DNA from 2 places in the Companilactobacillus sp. y65-5 genome. Region 2 is predicted to be linked to the other one. Evidence: predicted binding sites of a transcription regulator. Region 2 holds the regulator's gene; the other holds the start of a gene.
What was found. Region 2 encodes HrcA, which represses chaperone genes, less so after heat shock. Its sites were predicted from a motif close to TTAGCACTCNNNNNNNNNGAGTGCTAA; they were not measured.
Positions count from the first base shown of each region.

Region 1: AC27FM_RS11790 (ATP-dependent Clp protease ATP-binding subunit) is a predicted target of HrcA. The motif match lies at 7,345-7,371, and genes of this name have one in related genera.

Region 1 covers NZ_BAAJOA010000008.1:143,222-153,117, forward strand. Annotated here, with positions in the region: gene AC27FM_RS11760 (LytR/AlgR family response regulator transcription factor) at 1-368, shown strand, start outside; gene AC27FM_RS11765 (ArnT family glycosyltransferase) at 614-2,023, shown strand; gene AC27FM_RS11770 (cation:proton antiporter) at 2,071-3,231, opposite strand; gene brnQ (branched-chain amino acid transport system II carrier protein) at 3,254-4,633, opposite strand; T-box leader at 4,788-5,024, opposite strand; gene ptsP (phosphoenolpyruvate--protein phosphotransferase) at 5,134-6,858, opposite strand; gene AC27FM_RS11785 (phosphocarrier protein HPr) at 6,858-7,124, opposite strand; gene AC27FM_RS11790 (ATP-dependent Clp protease ATP-binding subunit) at 7,422-9,665, shown strand; partial or broken gene AC27FM_RS11795 (RNA-guided endonuclease InsQ/TnpB family protein) at 9,878-9,896, opposite strand, start outside.
Region 2 covers NZ_BAAJOA010000001.1:566-10,461, forward strand. Annotated here, with positions in the region: partial or broken gene truB (tRNA pseudouridine(55) synthase TruB) at 1-485, shown strand, start outside; gene ribF (riboflavin biosynthesis protein RibF) at 498-1,439, shown strand; gene hrcA (heat-inducible transcriptional repressor HrcA) at 1,578-2,624, shown strand; gene grpE (nucleotide exchange factor GrpE) at 2,641-3,234, shown strand; gene dnaK (molecular chaperone DnaK) at 3,288-5,150, shown strand; gene dnaJ (molecular chaperone DnaJ) at 5,287-6,417, shown strand; gene lepA (translation elongation factor 4) at 6,565-8,406, shown strand; gene AC27FM_RS00040 (dihydrolipoyl dehydrogenase family protein) at 8,492-9,820, shown strand; gene AC27FM_RS00045 (polyprenyl synthetase family protein) at 9,821-9,896, opposite strand, start outside.

The sequences.
Region 1 (9,896 bases), on a different contig from region 2:
ACAAGGATTTGGATATAACAATTGAACGTCTTATCCCTGCTGATGAAAAATCAGCCAAGAAATTTTCATTTTCAATAGGGTTTAAAAAATACCAATTTGATACTGATAAAATCAATTACTTTGAATCATCAGAAAGTACTCACAACGTATATCTACATACAGATAATGAAATCATCGAGTTTTTTGATACTTTAAAGTCTATAGAAATCAAACTAACAAACTTCTATAGAGCCCATAAAAGTTTACTAGTTAATTTGGACAATATATCAAGTATCGATACCAAGAATAATAAATTAATTTTTCAAAACGGATCATCATGTGACATCTCACGTCGTAAATTAGTTACCCTAAAGAAAATATTAAAATAGCTTATACAAAAATTTGTATAAGCTATTTTTATACTTTGAAAGTATAATATCCGTTTATTAAAGAACTTTAAATTATAAATATATAACGTGATAGTATATTACCTATGATATAGAAGAAAATTAATCATTACTTATTAATCCTCTTTTAAGAATAGGAAGTTCAGACTATCACTAAAATTCAAAACATCTTAAACAAAATAATTTTAGTTTGCCTAGCAATATTCACCAGTGTAGTATTTTTATTAATGTTAACATTCTATGCTGAGAACTATGTACTTCAAGCAAACTACAAATACATAGTTCTATTGATAGCATTCGTACTGTTCATAACGCTGATAGGCTATATACTGATAACTATAAATACAACTAATAAACGGATCAATAATCTTGTTCTAGGCATAATGTTACTAGTCTTCATGATTACGGCTTTAGTCTGGATTGCAAGTGTACCTACGAATCAAATCAGTGATTTCGGTAATTTTTGGAGTCGTGCTCCGGGATTCTTCCAGGGAGACAAACTTTATTATAGTAACAAAGACTACTTTGCAAAATATGCATATCAAACCGGATTTATGGTTTACGTATTGGCAGTTGTAAAAATATTTGGTTATAATATTTTTGCAATTCAATTTCTAAACGTTGTTTTTCAAACACTAACACTACTATTCACTTATCTAATAGTTGATAAAATTTTCAATAATATCAAAATTGCTCGATTGTCAGTTTTATTATTGATGATTGATTTAGATTGGTTTGCACTAAACAGTCAAGCTAGTAATCAATATTTAGGATCATTACTATATCTGATAACCTTCTACCTGTTAATGCAAGACAAGTTATGGAGCTATATTTTAGCTGGAATAACTTTGACTGGTGGATGCCTAATCCGCCCTATCGGACCAGTTATTATCGCAGGAATTTTCGTATTTACAATAATTTTTATTTTGATGAAGCATCATAATTACAAAACTAGCCTCAAATTTTTACTTTCTCTAGCAATTTACTTTGTTTTATTCAGCCTTGCTGGATGGGGCATCAAAACTTCAGGAATCAATCAATATGGTCTATCTAACAATGATTCTGAATGGAAATTCCTTACTGGATTGAATTACCAATCTGGAGGAACTTACTCTCCAGATTTAAACAATTTAATTGATCCTAATAAAACCCGTGCTCAAACTAGAAAAGTTGAAAGAAACAGAGTAAGTGAAGAGATAAATTATTTAAATAAAAATAATAAGTGGTTATCACTATTCGTAACTAAGACACAAACTCTCTGGTCAACTAGAACATTAGCCACCGACTTTACTAGTTACAACCTAATGCATTCATTAAAAACAGTGAAGTTAATAGATTATCTTGCCTATATCGGCTCGGTACTCTTGATCATCACTTCTTGGATCGGTTCACTGGAGTTATTCAGAAACAAGTTCAGTGATCAACTATACTTGTTGATATTGCCATTGTTGGCATTCGCCGTTGTCCAGTTGCTCATAGAAGTTCAAGGTAGATACAGAATTGAATTTCTGCCCATTATCTCAGTAGTTTCTGGATTAGGATTTTATAAAATACTGCTAGAAATAAAAAGTATCTTAATAAAAAGATCTGACAAAAAGTCATCTAATTTAATTACAAACGAACAATTAAATAGTTAGATTCACTCAAAAAACGAGTTTTCGATATATGCCGAAAACTCGTTTTTTTAATCCAATTCCAGTTCTGTATCTACCGAGATACGCTTGATGGCTTGTTTAAATACGAATGGTGCAATGATGGTAATTAATATGATGATCAAGATGATATCTGAATAGTATTCATGTGATAACAAGTTGGCTGAGAAGCCGATTTGAGCTGTGATCAAGGCCATCTCCCCACGAGAAATCATCCCTGCACCTACCAGATAATCGCTATCCTTAGAAAAGCCGTTCAGCTTGGCTCCTAAGCCACAACCGAATAACTTCGTAAATACGCCTAAAATAGTCATGACGGCAATAAATGGTAAAGATGATGTTACTCCATCAAAGGTCATATTCAAGCCGACACTGACGAAAAATATCGGTATAAATAGCGTATATCCAACTGGTTCGATGTTCAAATCTACTTGTTCTTGATAATCTGTCTGTGCCACGGCGATGCCAGCGAAGAACGCTCCGATAGCACCACTTAAACCAACTAAGTCAGCTAACCACGCCATGCCCAAACAAATGATCAATGACATTATCGCCGGACTAACTGACATCAATAGTCGATTGCTCAATCCCATCAACAGAGGTGCAATCCATCTAAACAGAGCATATACACCGGCGAAGAAACCAATTTGTTCCAGCAAGACGATACCTAAGGTCGACTGCTTATTACCGATCATGGAGATAACGATGCTTAGCAGGATAACGCCGATGATATCATCCGCAACTGCTGCTCCCAATATCGTCGCTCCTTCTTTGGTATTCAAAGTGTGGAATTCCTTCAAAACTTCTACTGATATCGATACAGAAGTTGCTGAAAAGATAACTCCAATGAATAATGCTTCGAATTTTGAAAAATCAAAAGCTAGACTAACGCCACCCATTACTACTACTGGGAAAATAACGCCAATGATTGCGACGATAATCGCCGGTCGAAGGTATTTCTTCAACAACTGTAAATTACTCTCTAACCCACCGATGAACATGAGGATGACTACCCCAATCTGCGAAAAAGTATCAACTAGCGAGTTCAAATGCACTAAGTTCAAGATGGCTGGACCAATGACAACTCCTACGAGGATTTCACCGATAACAGCGGGTATACCGAGCAAATGTGAGAAATGTCCTGCGATAGTCGTGAATAATAACAAAAGACACAGTATTCCTATGAATTTCATAATCTATCCCCCCATTACGTTATTATTCTTCGATCCTTAACTTGGCACGTTTTGAAATCAATTGGGCGTAATGAATCGTTAATCCAATCAATAGACCAATAAATGCCGGAAGCAACCAATCCATACCGTATTTAGCGAATGGCAAGTACATGCTGTCCCACTTCAAGATCATCCGTGATAGTGGTTGTTGAGAGATGATCGCTGGTGCAGAATTAAGTGCATCGATCAAGGCTGGAATGATCGTAAAGGCTGTCGTCATTTGGTAAACGATAGGATTACTGTTAAACAATGGTGAGGCGATCGATAAAATGATCAAGGTAATGGCAAGTGGGTAGAGGAACATTAACATCGGTGTAGACCAAGCGATGATCTGTTCAAGTCCCATGTTCGCAATCAAGAATGAAGCAACACAGGATAGGATATTCCATGACTTGTAAGAAATCTTAGGAAATTTTTCATGTAGAGCTTCCGCAAATGAGGAGATCAAACCAACGGCTGTTGTCAAACAGGTCAAGGTTGCCATGATGGCAAGGATGATCTCACCGGGTACGCCCATAAAGTATGAAGCAATCTGTGAGAAGCCGATGCCGCCATCAGCCGAGATATTGAAATGTGTCAATGATGTAGCGCCGATCCAGATAAGACCTAAATAAATGAATGCTTCTAGTGAGATGCTCAATAAGCTAGACTTAGCAGCGGTTTTAGCGATAGCAGCTGGTTCATGCTGTCCCAATCCACGAATGGATGTAACAACTACGATTCCGAATAACAAAGCTGCTAATGCATCCATCGTGTTGTATCCTTGTAAGAAACCATTTAAGAAAGCACCGTTTTGATAACCAGCTGTAATGTGTGCAGTCGTAGCACTACCCATCGGATGGGTGAAGGCGATTCCGAAGATGATCGCTAATAAAAGTAAGAACATTGGATTGAGAAATTTACCAATCATATCAATGATTCCAGTCGGCTTACGTGATGCCCAACCAGCGATCAAAAAGAAAATCAAAGAATATCCTAATAAATAAAATGGTTGTTGACTAGAACTGATATGAGTTGCGATACCGATTTGAAAAGGTGTAGTAGCCGTTCTAGGAGTAGCGAATAGTGGGCCAAGGGTCGCACATGTGAGAATCATGAAGAAAGTCGCATATCGATGTCCGATCGGCTTCGCTAAATCATAAATACCTGATGAACGTGTAATACTGATTGCGATGATGCCTAGCAATGGTAACAAGGTTCCGGTCAATAAAAATCCTAGTCCGGCAGTCAACCAATGTCCTCCGGCTAATTGTCCTAGATGAATCGGAAAGATCAGATTTCCGGCCCCAAAGAACATCCCGAATAACATCGATCCAATAATGATGTAATGTTTAAAAGTTAGTTTTTTATTAGTATTTTTCATAAATAGACTCTTCCTTTAATTGAATGTATAGTTGTTTTTAGTTTATTTCACTGTACACTCGAACCAGTCCACCATTGCTATTATTAAAATTAATCACATTAACCGCCCCCATATTAAATGAAAAAAAGCGTCCTTTGAAAATCAATTAAGATTTTCAAAGGACGCTTTTGCGCGGTACCACCCTTGCTTCATGTTATTCTCACAAATAACACCTTTTCGCGTACAAATTTATACGCTAGCACTGTAATGGGTGCACCCATGCAACACTCACCGTAGTTCGCATTGCCAGCTCCGTGGCTACTTTCGTCGATCGACAAATACCATTTCTCAATTATCATGGCTTCCTGTGATTTATCTAGGATCGATTACTTCTCCACTTTATTGCTGTTAATTTCATTTGTTTTTAATGTTGTTAGAATATTCTAATTTTAGGACTTTGTCAATATTTTTTTACAAAAAAAAACGTGAGCTCCAAAATGGACTCACGTTTAAATCATTGATTACTTATTGATATATGATTCAACAAGCTTTTGGTTGTCTTCATTTGTGATTGATTCATTAACTGCGCGTTCAGCTAATTCTTTAAGGTCAGCTGTGCTCAATTTCTTCATCAAGCTTCTTACACGGAGAACTGATGTAGCACTCATTGAGTACTCATCTAGACCCATGCCAAGTAGTAATGGAACCATGATGTTATCACCAGCGGCTTCACCACACATACCAGCCCACTTGCCTTCTTTGTGAGCTGACTCAATAACATGCTTGACCAATCTCAAGATTGAAGGATTATATGGTTGATATAGATATGAAACATGCTCGTTACCACGATCAGCAGCCATTGTATATTGGATCAAGTCGTTTGTACCAATACTGAAGAAGTCAACTTCTTTAGCAAATTGGTCAGCCAAAATAGCGGCAGCAGGAACTTCCATCATCATACCTAATTGGATATGATCTGAAACTTCTACACCTTTTTCAACTAATTTAGATTTTTCTTCTTCGAAGATCTTCTTAGCTGATCTGAATTCTGCCAATGTACCGATCATAGGGAACATGATACGTAATTGACCAAAAGCAGAGGCACGTAACAAAGCTCTTAGTTGTGTTCTGAAGATTTCTTGTCTATCCAAACTGATACGGATAGCACGGTAACCTAGGAATGGGTTCATTTCTTCTGGAAGTGGTAGGTATGGCAAATGCTTGTCACCACCAATATCCATTGTACGAACAACGACTGGCTTACCTTTCATTCCTTCAAGAACCTTCTTGTATGCAACGAATTGATCGTCTTCTGTTGGAAGTTCATCTGATTGCATGTACAAGAATTCTGTACGGTAAAGTCCGACACCTTCAGCACCGTTGGCGATAACGCCTTCGAGGTCATCAGGTGTACCGATATTAGCTGCAATATCGAAGTGCTTACCGTCAGCAGTAACAGTAGCTTCGTTCTTTAGTTTTTCCCATTCTGCCTTTTGGTCAGCAAAATCCTTAGCCATCTTGTCATACTTCTTGATGTCATCATCTGAAGGGTCAATAATAGCTGCACCATTTAATCCATCAAGGATTATAGTTTGGCCTTCTTTGACTTCTCCAGTGATAGTGTTAGTACCAACAACAGCTGGTAATTCAAGAGAGCGAGCCATAATAGCTGAGTGGGCAGTACGTCCACCGATATCTGTAACAAATCCCTTAACATATTTCTTGTTCAATTGAGCTGTATCACTAGGTGTCAAATCGTGAGCCACGATGATCACCTTATGATCGATCAATGCAGGATTAGGTAATTCAACACCAAGAAGATGTGCCATAACACGTTTTGTAACATCACGTACATCGGCAGCACGTTCTTGCATGTAAGGATTATCTGTCATGCCTTCGAACATAGCGATGAAGTTATTTGATACATCGCTTAATGCTTGTTCAGCATTAATACTTTGATCTTTAATTTGTTGTTCAACTGCACCGGTAAATTCTGGATCAGCCAGAATCATCTTATGTGCATCAAAGACTTGAGCTTCTTCTTCACCAAGAGATTCCTTAGCAACGTCTCTAATTTTTGTTAGTTCAGCATCTGATGTAGCGATGGCATCTTTCAAACGGCTAACTTCAGCGTCAGCGTCAGAAATGCTTTTTTTATCGAAAGACAAGTCTGGTTGAACTAAAAGGTATGCTTCAGCAGTAGCGATACCATCACTAGCTGCAATCCCTTTGATAGTTTTAACCATTATTCAGCAAGTCCTTCCTTTGTCATTGTTTCTGAAATAGCAGCAATTGCGTCAGCAGCGTCGTCACCGTCAGCAGTAATTGTAACGTCAGCACCTTGGCCAACACCTAGTGACATAACACCCATGATTGATTTAAGGTTAACTGATTTGCCGTTGAATTCGATGTTGATATCTGAAGCGAATTTACTTGCTGATTGTACCAACATAGTAGCTGGACGTGCGTGGATTCCTGTTTCTGCAATAATGTGAAAATCTTTCTTTTCCATAATATAAATACCTCACCATATTTTTGATTGATTATGTAGTATCTCTACAAATATACACTAAATAATTTAACATTATATAGATTCATTCACAAGTGATTTGTAAAAAATCTATTGTGAACCCTAGTTATAATAAGTCATGTAACGCTTTCATGCAACCCCTTTGTAAGCGTTAAATTTTGTGATACAAAATTTATGCCAGATTATTAATATTTTTCAAGACTTAGCACTTGCATTATGAGAGTGCTAATTATATACTACCGTTGTATCCTGTATATGAGACAGAAAGGTGGGGTGCTAGTGCTTTGTCAAAATTGTCACAAAAATGAAGCAACAATTCATTTGTATACAAGTGTTAATGGCCAACGTACAGAAATAAACCTCTGTCAGAATTGCTATCAACAACTACGAAATCAAGCTAACGAAGGTATGAATAATATGGCAGAAAATCCATACGGTTTTTCAAGTTTTGAAGACTTGTTCAATGCCTTAAACAACGGTGGCGCACAAGCTGCTAATGGCATTGATCAACAACAAGGTCCACAAACACAGACTGGTGGAAACGGCGGCAATAACCGTGGACGCAGTCGTGGTAATGGTGTGCTAGATCAATATGGTGTTGACTTAACAGAATTGGCTAAAAAAGGCCAAATCGATCCTGTTATCGGTCGAGACAAGGAAATCAACCGTGTAATCGAAATCTTAAATAGAAGAACAAAGAACAACCCAGTTTTAATTGGTGAAGCTGGTGTTGGTAAAACAGCTGTCGTCGAAGGTCTTGCTCAAAAGATCGTTGACGGAGATGTCCCAGAAAAACTCCAAAACAAACGTGTCGTTCGACTTGACGTTGTGTCACTAGTGCAAGGAACTGGTGTCCGTGGTCAATTCGAACAACGTATGCAACAATTGATCAAAGAATTACAAAAGAGTCAGGAAATCATCCTATTTATAGATGAGATCCACGAAATCGTCGGTGCTGGTAACGCTGAAGGTGGAATGGACGCAGGTAACGTTCTAAAACCTGCCCTAGCCCGTGGAGATTTGCAATTAGTTGGTGCTACAACTTTGAATGAATACAGAACTATCGAAAAAGACTCAGCTCTTGAACGTCGTTTACAACCTGTTCAAGTAGATGAACCTTCAGTAGAAGAAACTGTTCAAATTCTAAAAGGTCTCCAACCTAAATATGAAGATTATCATCATGTAAAATATTCTAACGAAGCTATCAAGTCTGCAGCAGAATTATCAGCTCGTTACATTCAAGATAGATTCTTACCTGATAAGGCGATCGACTTGATCGATGAGGCTGGTTCTAAGAAGAACTTGCAGATCAATCACGTTGATATGGCTGACTTAGATAATAAAATCTCAGATGCTGAAGTCCAAAAGCAAGCTGCCCTACGTAATGAAGATTACGAAAAAGCCGCTTACTATCGTGATCAAGTAACTAAGTTCCAAACTATGAAAGATAACGAAAAAGAAAAACCATCTGACGAAAGTATCATCACTGAAAAGAATATTCAACAAATCGTCGAAGAAAAAACCAATATCCCTGTTGGTGAGCTCCAATCTAATGAACAAGTTCAATTGAAGAACTTGGGACCAGATCTGGAAAGCCACGTTATTGGACAAGATGAAGCAGTTAACCAAGTTTCTAAGGCAATCCGTCGTAATAGAGTTGGATTCAACAAGTCTGGTCGTCCAATCGGTAGCTTCCTATTTGTAGGACCTACTGGTGTTGGTAAGACTGAACTCGCTAAGCAATTGGCACGTGAATTATTTGGTACTGAAGACTCAATGATTCGTTTTGATATGTCTGAATACATGGAAAAACACAGTGTGTCTAAGTTGATCGGTTCGCCTCCAGGGTATGTCGGTTACGAAGAAGCTGGTCAATTAACTGAACAAGTTCGTCGTAATCCATACAGCTTGATTCTTCTAGATGAAATCGAGAAGGCTCATCCAGATGTAATGCATATGTTCTTGCAGATCCTTGATGATGGCCGTTTAACAGACTCACAAGGTCGTACAGTCAGTTTTAAAGATACTATCATCATCATGACTTCAAATGCTGGACAAGGCTTGCAAGAGGCAAATGTCGGCTTCGGTGCTGAAGCAAATGGCAAGACTCATTCAGTTATCAATAGTCTATCTGAATTTTTCAAACCTGAATTTTTGAATAGATTTGACGGTATCGTTGAATTCAATTCATTGACTAAGGCAAACCTAATGAAGATTGTCGACTTGATGTTAGCTGATACTAACTCAATGATTGCTGATCAAGGCTTGAGCATTCACGTCACAAACGAAGCTAAAGAAAAACTCGTTGATCTCGGCTTCAATCCTAAGATGGGTGCTCGTCCATTGAGAAGAGTCATCGAAGAACAGATCGAAGATAAAGTCGCTGATTACTTCCTAGATAATGCCCAAGAAAAAGAATTAGAGGCTAAGCTCGTTCAAGGTAATATCGTTATCGGAAAATATAACGAATCTAGTGAATCAACCGTTGGCAATTCGTCCAATGATAATGAAACTAGTAATTAATGACTAACTAATAAAAGCTGCGTGAAATCAAATTTCAGCGCAGCTTTTTTGTATTGTATCAACCACTTCCCACTAAAGTAGGAAGTTTGTGAGAATACCACTCAATAGTGATACGACCACAATTAGCTTAGATACAACGATCGCCTTATAGGTCTTACGTGCTAATTACCAAAGCCTTTTTAGTCCACAGGTTGCCGATGGACTGTTGTTTTTTAAGCTGAGCCTTTGATC
Region 2 (9,896 bases):
AAAGACACATTCATATTTACGATTTCTACATGATGGGTGAACCACGATTCGATAGCGAATCTGGCCAACAAAAGCTCAAATTTCATGTAAAATGTTCTAAAGGTACCTATGTCAGAACTTTAGCGGTTGAATTTGGTGCTTTATTGGGAGTGCCTTCATTTATGTCCGAATTAACTAGGACTAAGAGCGCAGGTTTTAGTATCGATCAAACTTACAAGTTGGCAGATATCGAACGTATGGTAGCTGAAGGTAATTATGGATTTTTACGTACGACTGATGAAGTGCTAGCTAATATTCAGGCACACGAATTAACTGATGAGGAATGGGAAGTTCGCGTGCTACATGGTGGTTTTTTAGACCTATCAGGTTATGACACTGACAGTGTCATGAGAGTGACAAGGAATCAAGTCACAAAGGCGATTTATAAGTTCAATGCTGAACGACAACTTTGGATTCCAGAAACGATGTTATTGAATAACGATTAAGGGGATGAACTGATGGAAATTGTAAATATTAAGCATCCGTTGAAAGATAATCAAATACCTAGCTCAGATGTTGTTATGATAATGGGCTTTTTTGATGGGGTTCATCTCGGTCACAAAAAAGTTATTCAACGTGGAGTAGAGTTGGCACACGAGAAGAATCTGAAATCGGTATTGATGACCTTTGATCGTTCACCACGAGAAATATATCAACATGAAGAAAATTATAAATATATTTCAACAGTCAGTCGCAAAGCAGAATTGATTTCAGAATTAGATGTAGATTATTTATATTTTATTGAATTCACTTCCGATTTTGCTAGTTTAGCACCGCAAGACTTCGTTGATGATTACATGGTACGAATGAGAGCCAGATATATTGTGGCAGGATTCGATTATACTTATGGCAAAAAGGACGTAGCCAACATGCAGACGTTGCCAAAATATGCAAATGGTCGCTTTGAAGTAGTAACTGTACCTGAACAAACTATCGATGGGAAAAAGATCGGTTCCAGTACGATAAAGAAATTAGTGCTGACAGATCGAGTAGATGTTGCCAATAAATACTTAGGCTATACGTATCAAAACCAAGGACATGTTGTACATGGCCTTCAGCGTGGGCGTACGCTTGGTTATCCGACTGCTAATGTAGTTACTAGCAAAGAACAATTAAAGCCTTCTATCGGTGTTTATATCACTCGTATAGAGATTGATGGCGAGTGGTATCCCTCAATGACGTCAGTTGGCTATAATGTGACGTTCAAGGAAGATACCGGTGTGACGATCGAATGTAATATTTTTGATTTCGATCAAGATATTTATGGTAAGGATGTCAGAGTCGAATGGGTGCACTATTTGCGTGGAGAAGTTAAATTTGACGGAGCACAAGGATTAGTTGATCAGCTTCATCAGGACAAAATAGATGCATTGGAATATTTTAAAAATCATAAACAATAGTGGGTTCAAAAGACCTGCTATTTTCTTTGTCTGAAATCGAAATTTATGAGTTTCAATACTTGACACTATTAGTATAGATTGTTATATTTTACATTGTTAGCACTCCAATATGAATAGTGCTAAAAGGAGGACGGTAGAATGTTATCGGAACGTCAAGATGCAATCTTGAGAGAAGTCGTGCGCATTTTCACAGATACCGGCCAGCCGGTTGGTTCAAAAACATTGATGAACGCATTGCCATTTAATGTCAGTTCGGCAACCATTAGAAATGAAATGGCTGTACTTGAGGAGATAGGCTATTTGGAGAAGACACATCTTTCTTCTGGTCGTATCCCTTCAGCAATGGGATATCGTTATTATCTAGATAATTTGGTACAACCAACTACCGTACCGCAAGATATCGCAAAGAGAATCGACGAGGATTTTGGTCAAACGTATCATCAAATCGATGATATCATTGAGCAGTCGGCTAAGATCTTATCTCATTTAACTAGTTATACCGCAATTACATTAGGTCCAGAGAGCAGTACAGTTCGATTGACGGGATTCAGGATAGTACCATTGAATGCACGTCAAATAATGGCAATAATCGTAACTAGCGATAATAACGTCGAAAGTAATATTTATACAATTGATGAAAACTTTGATACAGAATTAATTGAAAAAATCGTAAGAGTAGTTAATGACAAATTAGTCGGTCAACCTTTACCTAAGGTATTACGAATGCTACATGATGATATACCTGCTATTTTGTCTGAGTATATGTATTCAAACAATGGATTGATCGATATGATAGATCAGTTGTTCAAAAAAGCTGGCTCAGAAAAATATTTTGTTGACGGTCAATTGAACCTGTTGAATTATGCAAATAATGAAGATCTATCAGAAGTTCAATCGTTGTTCTCAATTATTAATCAAAGTACAGATTTGAAAAAATTACTTGATCCATGCGATTCCAATGATGGAATCAGAGTTCGTTTAGGTAGTGAGTTAGGTTCAGACGCACTGAAGAATTATAGTATTATTACAGCAAACTATGATGTTGGACATCATGGTAAGGGAGTAATCGCATTGTTAGGTCCAACGACGATGCATTATTCACAATTGATAGGCTTGTTAGGTGAGTTCAGACAAGAACTTGCCAAACGTCTGATTGATTATTATTCAAGGTATGATGATTCTTGATATTTAGGAGGAAGTAATGGCAGATAAAGAGAAACAAGAAGATGTAAAAGCTTCTAGCGAACAAACTAAAGAGGCACCTAAGACTGAGGAGAAGCCAAAGGCAGATGCCAAAGTCGAAAAGAAGGATGCTGAAAAAGTAACCAAAGTTGATCCTAAAGATGCAAAAATAAAGGATCTTGAGGCTAAAAATTCAGAACTAGAAGATAAGTTTTTGAGAAGCCAAGCTGAAATTCAAAATATGAATAATCGTCATAAGAAGGAAGTGGCTGGCCTACTCAAATATGACGGTCAAAAGTTGGCTACCGAAATTCTTCCAGTTCTTGATAACTTAGAACGAGCTTTGGCAGTTGAAGTTAGCGATGATGCTGGCAAACAGCTGAAGAAGGGTATCGAAATGGTTCAACAACACATGGTCAAGGCTTTGACTGATAATCGTGTAACGATTATTGACAATGCTGGTGAAAAGTTCGATCCAACAGACAGTCAAGCTGTACAAACTGTCCCAGCTGATGATGATCATGCTAAGGATACCGTTGTTCAAGTGCTTCAAAAAGGTTACAAACTAGAAGATCGTGTTCTTCGTCCAGCCATGGTCGTCGTAGCACAATAGATTTAGATAACAAATTAATTAAATAATTAAAAAATCAAAAGAGGTTTATATTTATGTCAAAAGTTATTGGTATTGATTTAGGTACAACTAACTCAGCAGTTGCTGTACTTGAAGGTGGATCACCAAAGATTATTGCTAACCCTGAAGGTGCAAGAACTACTCCTTCTGTTGTTGCTTTTAAAGATGGTGAAATTCAAGTTGGTGAAGTTGCAAAGAGACAAGCAATCACAAACCCTGACACAGTTTCATCAATCAAGAGACATATGGGTGAAGCAGGATACAAAGAGACAGTCGCTGGCAAATCATATACACCACAAGAAATTTCAGCTATGATCTTGCAACACATCAAGAAGTTCTCAGAAGACTATCTTGGCGAACCAGTTACAGACGCAGTTATCACTGTTCCTGCATACTTCAATGATTCACAAAGACAAGCTACTAAGGATGCTGGTAAGATTGCTGGTTTAAACGTTCAACGTATCGTTAACGAACCAACAGCTTCCGCATTAGCATACGGTCTTGACAACGATAAGGGTGATGAAAAAATCCTTGTTTATGACCTTGGTGGTGGTACATTCGATGTTTCTATCCTTGAATTAGGTGATGGTGTTTTCGAAGTTCTATCAACAAATGGTGATACACATCTAGGTGGAGATGACTTCGACCAAAAGGTTATTGATTGGTTAGTAGAACAATTCAAGAACAAGAATGGCGTTGACTTATCACAAGATAAGATGGCTCTACAAAGACTAAAGGATGCTGCTGAAAAAGCTAAGAAAGACTTATCAGGTGTTACACAAACATCAATCAGTCTTCCATTTATTTCATCAGGTGCTAATGGTCCACTTCACATGGAAGAAACATTGACACGTGCTAAGTTTGATGAATTGACAGCTGATCTAGTTGAAAAGACAAAGATCCCAGTTGACAATGCTTTGAAGGATGCTGGATTGTCAATCGGTGAGCTTGACAAGGTCATCTTAAATGGTGGTTCAACTCGTACACCAGCTGTTCAAGATGCTGTTGAAAAATGGACTGGTAAGACACCAGATCATTCAATCAACCCTGACGAAGCTGTTGCACTTGGTGCTGCAATTCAAGGTGGTGTTATCTCTGGTGATGTTAAAGACGTTGTTCTACTTGACGTTACACCACTTTCATTAGGTATCGAAACAATGGGTGGCGTGTTCACTAAGTTGATCGATAGAAATACTACTATCCCAACAAGCAAGTCACAAACATTCTCAACTGCTGCTGACAATCAAAGCGCTGTTGATATCCATGTCCTACAAGGTGAACGTCCAATGGCTGCAGACAACAAGACATTAGGTCGTTTCCAATTGACAGATATTCCTGCTGCACCACGTGGTGTACCTCAGATCGAAGTTAAGTTTGATATCGATAAGAATGGTATCGTAAATGTTTCCGCTAAAGACCTTGGTACTAATAAGGAACAAAAGATTACTATCAAGAGTTCATCAGGTTTGAGTGATGATGAAATCGATCAAATGATGAAAGAAGCCAAGGAAAACGAAGCTGAAGATACTAAACGTAAAGAAGAAGTAGACGTTAGAAATGATGTTGAACAAGCATTATTTGCTACTGACAAGACTCTTAAGGATATCAAGGGTAAAGTTTCTGACGATGAAATCAAGAAGGCTGAAGACGCTCGTGATGCTTTGAAGAAAGCTCAAGACTCTGGCGATATTGAAGACATGAAGAAGAAACGTGACGACTTAAATAAGATCGTTCAAGATCTTTCTGTAAAACTATATCAACAAGCTCAAGGTGCTGAACAAGCTGGCGGTGATGCTGGTGCAACCGGTGCTGACAATTCTACAGATGGTAAGAAGTCTGACGATGGTACAGTTGATGGAGACTTCGAAGAAGTAGATCCTGATAAAGACAAGAAATAATAAATATTAATTCGTGATAAAGAGCAGTCATTTTAATTACTACACCAACAATGGTATAGTATTAACAACTGCTCTTTTGAGCATAAAAGATAAAATCGGACAATTAAGTCCAGGTCGACACAAGGGTGATTTTTAAATGGCAGATAGAGATCCATATGAAACTTTAGGCGTTGATAAAAACGCATCTGAAGATGAAATTAAAAAAGCTTTCCGTAAACTTTCTAAGAAGTATCATCCAGATATCAACAAGGATCCCGGTGCTGAAGATAAGTTCAAAGAGATAAACGATGCTTATGAGACCTTAAAGGACCCTCAAAAACGTGCTGCTTATGATCAATACGGATCAGCCGGCATGAATAACGGTCAAGGTTTCGGCGGATTCGGTGGTGGAGCTGGCGGTGAACAATTTGGCGGCTTCGAAGATATCTTTAGTCAATTCTTCGGTGGTGGTACTGCACGACAAAGTCCTAACGCGCCAAGACAAGGCTCAGATTTACAATATCGTATGGATTTAACCTTCGAAGAAGGTGTCTTTGGTAAGAAGACTGATATTTCTTATGATCGTGAAGAAATCTGTAAGACTTGTGATGGTAGTGGGGCAAAACCTGGTACTCATCCTGAAACATGTTCTAAGTGTCACGGTTCAGGTTATGTTGAAGTAGATCGTCAAACTCCACTTGGCCGTATGCGTACAAGAGTTGTCTGTGACGTCTGTGGTGGTACTGGTAAAGAAATCAGAGAAAAGTGCAATATTTGCCATGGTAAGGGTAAGGTTAACGAAAAACATACTCTTAAAGTTACCGTTCCTGCAGGTGTTGAAGATGGTCAACAAATGCGCTTAGATGGTCAAGGTGAAGCTGGTGAGAACGGTGGTCCTTACGGTGATCTATATATCGTCTTCCACGTTTCAGCAAGTAAAGAATTTCAACGTGATGGTGCGACAATTTATTCATCAGTGAATATCAGTTTCCCTCAAGCAGCGTTGGGTGACGAGATTCAAGTCAATACTGTTCACGGACCAGTTAAGTTGACTGTGCCAAGTGGTACACAGACTGGTACGTCATTCAGATTACGTGGTAAAGGTGCTCCAGTACTCAATAGTAAGAATATCGGTGATCAAAAAGTAACCGTTAATATTGTTACTCCACGCAAGATGTCTGGTGAACAAAGGGATGCTCTAAAGAAGTTTGCGGAAGCAGGCGGAGATAAAGTCAAAGAAAAAGATAGTAACTTTTTCAATAAATTAAAAGATGCTTTTAATGGTTAAATTTAAAAAGTCGCAATTTATGGTTGCGACTTTTTTGATATATTTTGGTAACTTATCTATGATGGTGGTATTACAATAATTAGTGTAAAATAGATAAGATGAGAATTAATTCATATATGATAAATAATTGATAGAAGGGAAATATTTATGAATCTGGATCTCGATAAATTAAAAGAACGACAAAAAAGAATTCGTAATTTTTCTATCGTAGCGCACATCGATCATGGTAAATCAACAATTGCCGATCGTATTTTGGAAAAAACACATACCGTATCAAAACGTGACATGAAGGCTCAAATCCTTGATGATCTTGATCTTGAACGTGAACGTGGTATTACGATCAAACTGAATGCTGTTGAGTTGGAATATACGGCCAATGATGGCAAAGAATATATTTTTCATCTAATCGACACACCGGGACACGTAGACTTCTCGTATGAAGTTTCTAGATCATTGGCTGCCTGTGAGGGTGCCTTGTTAGTTGTTGACGCTGCTCAAGGTGTTGAAGCTCAGACATTAGCTAATTCTTATTTAGCAATCGATAATGACTTGGAAATCGTACCAGTTATCAACAAAGTCGATCTTCCTTCAGCTCAACCTGAAAAGGTTCAAGAAGAAATCGAAGAGATGATTGGTATCGATGCATCTAATGCCATTATGACTAGTGCTAAAACTGGTTTAGGTATCGATGAGTTATTGGAACGGATCGTCAGTGATGTACCCGCTCCAGAAGGTGATATCGATAAGCCTCTCAAGGCTTTGATCTTCGATTCAGTATATGACAGCTATCGAGGCGTTGTCCTCAACGTCCGTGTCCGTGAAGGATTGGTCAAGGTCGGAGACACGATTGAATTGATGAGTAACAAGAAGAAGTTTGAGGTGACTGATGTCGGTGTTATGTCGCCTAAGGCAGTTTCTCGTGACTATTTGATGGCTGGTGATGTTGGCTATATTACGGCAAGTATCAAGTCAGTTGTTGATACTCAAGTCGGTGACACGGTGACCTTAGCTGACGATCCGACTGATGAAGCACTAACAGGCTATCGCCAGAGTACACCTATGGTTTATGCTGGTATGTATCCTGTTGACAATGGTAAGTATGAGGACTTGCATGAGGCTCTAGAAAAACTAAAACTCAATGATGCCGCATTGGAATACGAACCTGAGACTTCTCAAGCGTTAGGTTTTGGATTCCGTGTAGGATTCTTAGGATTACTTCACATGGACGTTGTCCAAGAGCGTCTCGAACGTGAATTTGATCTTGACCTGATTATCACTTCACCGTCAGTAGATTATCACGTGACGACGACTTCGGGTGAGAATATCGTCGTTGATAATCCAGCAGAGTTACCAGATGCTTCGGAGATTCAAGAGGTTCGTGAACCCTATGTTCGAGCTGAGATCATGGTACCTGAGGACTATGTGGGTCCTGTAATGGAATTGTGTCAACGCAAGCGTGGTCAATTTGTTACGATGGATTATCTTGATAAGTATCGAGTTAACGTGATTTATAAGTTACCACTTCTCGAAATCATTTTTGACTTCTTTGATGACTTGAAATCTAATACTAAAGGTTACGCGTCATTGGATTATCGGGTTGAAGAATACGAGCCAAGTAATCTAGTTAAGATGGATATCCTACTCAATGGTGAACCGGTCGATGCCTTGAGTTTCATCGTTCATAAGGATTTTGCTTATCAACGAGGACGTGATATCGTATCTAGATTGAAGGAAGTAATCCCACGTCAGATGTTTGAAATCCCAGTTCAGGCTGCTATCGGTAACAAGGTTGTGGCACGTGCCACGGTGAAAGCCTACCGTAAAGATGTTACAGCTAAGTTATACGGTGGAGATCGCACACGTCGTGACAAACTTCTGAATAAACAAAAAGCTGGTAAGAAACGAATGAAAGAAGTGGGAAAGGTTTCGATCCCACAAGAAGCATTCATGTCAGTACTTAACTTGAACAAAGGTAAATCAGACGACTAAGCAAATAACTAAAGAAAAAATAAATAGACTCCTATAATAGAAATATTATGGAGTCTATTTTTTTATCTTTGGAGGTAGATAGTATATGAAACAATTTGATGCAATAGTTATCGGCGGTGGACCAGCTGGTTTGGCGGCGGCTTACGGGCTTAATAGTGCCCAAAAAAGAGTAGCAGTGATCGAAAATTACCAATGGGGTGGAACTTGTCCCAATCGTGGTTGCGATCCTAAAAAAATGTTGCTCAGTGGTGTGCAAGCACGAGATAGAGCTGTTCAATTGAAGGGAAAAGGATTTGGTGAAGTTCCCTTTGTCCGGTGGTCAGAGCTGGAAGCATTTAAAGACACGTATACTGACAAAGTTCCAGAGGGTAGTCGTAATGGCTTGGTCGCCGCAGGTATCACTGCAATCGATGGTAGTCCAAAGTTTATTTCTGAGAATCAGTTAACCGTGAATGATGAAGTATATCAAGCAGATAAGTTCGTTATTGCGACAGGACAGCGTCCAAGTAAGTTAAATGTCAAAGGTAATGAATATTTACTGACGAGCACTGATTTTATGAATCTAAAAACAATGCCAAAGAAAATAACTTTTATTGGCGCAGGATACATCGCATTCGAACTTGCGACTATTGCGAGTGCAACTGGGGCAGAAGTCCATATTGTTCATCATAATCAACGTCCTTTAAAAGAATTTGATGCTAGTTACGTGGATGAATTAGTCGAGCAATTGCGGAATCGTGGAATCAAATTTCATTTTGATATTGAAACAAAGTCGATTGCTAAATTTGGTGAACAGTATGTTCTAGACGCTGGAGATTATAATATCGTAAGTGATTTGATCGTTGGTGCTACCGGCCGCGTGCCCAATGTCGATAATTTGGACTTGGACAAGGCAGGAGTAGAATTCTCGAAGAAGGGTGTCAAAACCAATGGTAGATTGCAAACAACTAATCAAAATATCTATGCTATTGGCGACGTCGTAGATAAAAAGGAACCTAAGCTGACACCAGTCGCAGGTTTTGATGCTAGATATGTTGCTAATATTATCAATGGCAAGTTGAATCGAGATATTAGTTACCCAGTTATACCTACACTAGTCTATGGTTCTCCGGAATTAGCCAAGGTGGGAATCGACCCTATTGAGGCAGAAAAAAACCCTGATGACTATCACGTAGTCGATCAGGATTTGACAAAATGGTTTACTTATTATCGTACTAATGAGCCAGTGGCAAAGGCAAAGGTTGTCTTTGATAAGAACAAGCAAATAGTTGGCGCTACATTGTTGAGTAATGAAGCTGATGAGGTCATTAATTATCTAACACTTGCTATCAATAACCATCTCACACATGCTGATATCGTTGATACGATCTTTGCATATCCAACTCCCGCCAGTGATTTGCAATATCTAATCTAATTACAACAACATCTCAACTAGTTTTTGTAAGTCGTGCTTTTCTGGTATTTCTGGCAACATATTGATGTCAAACAAA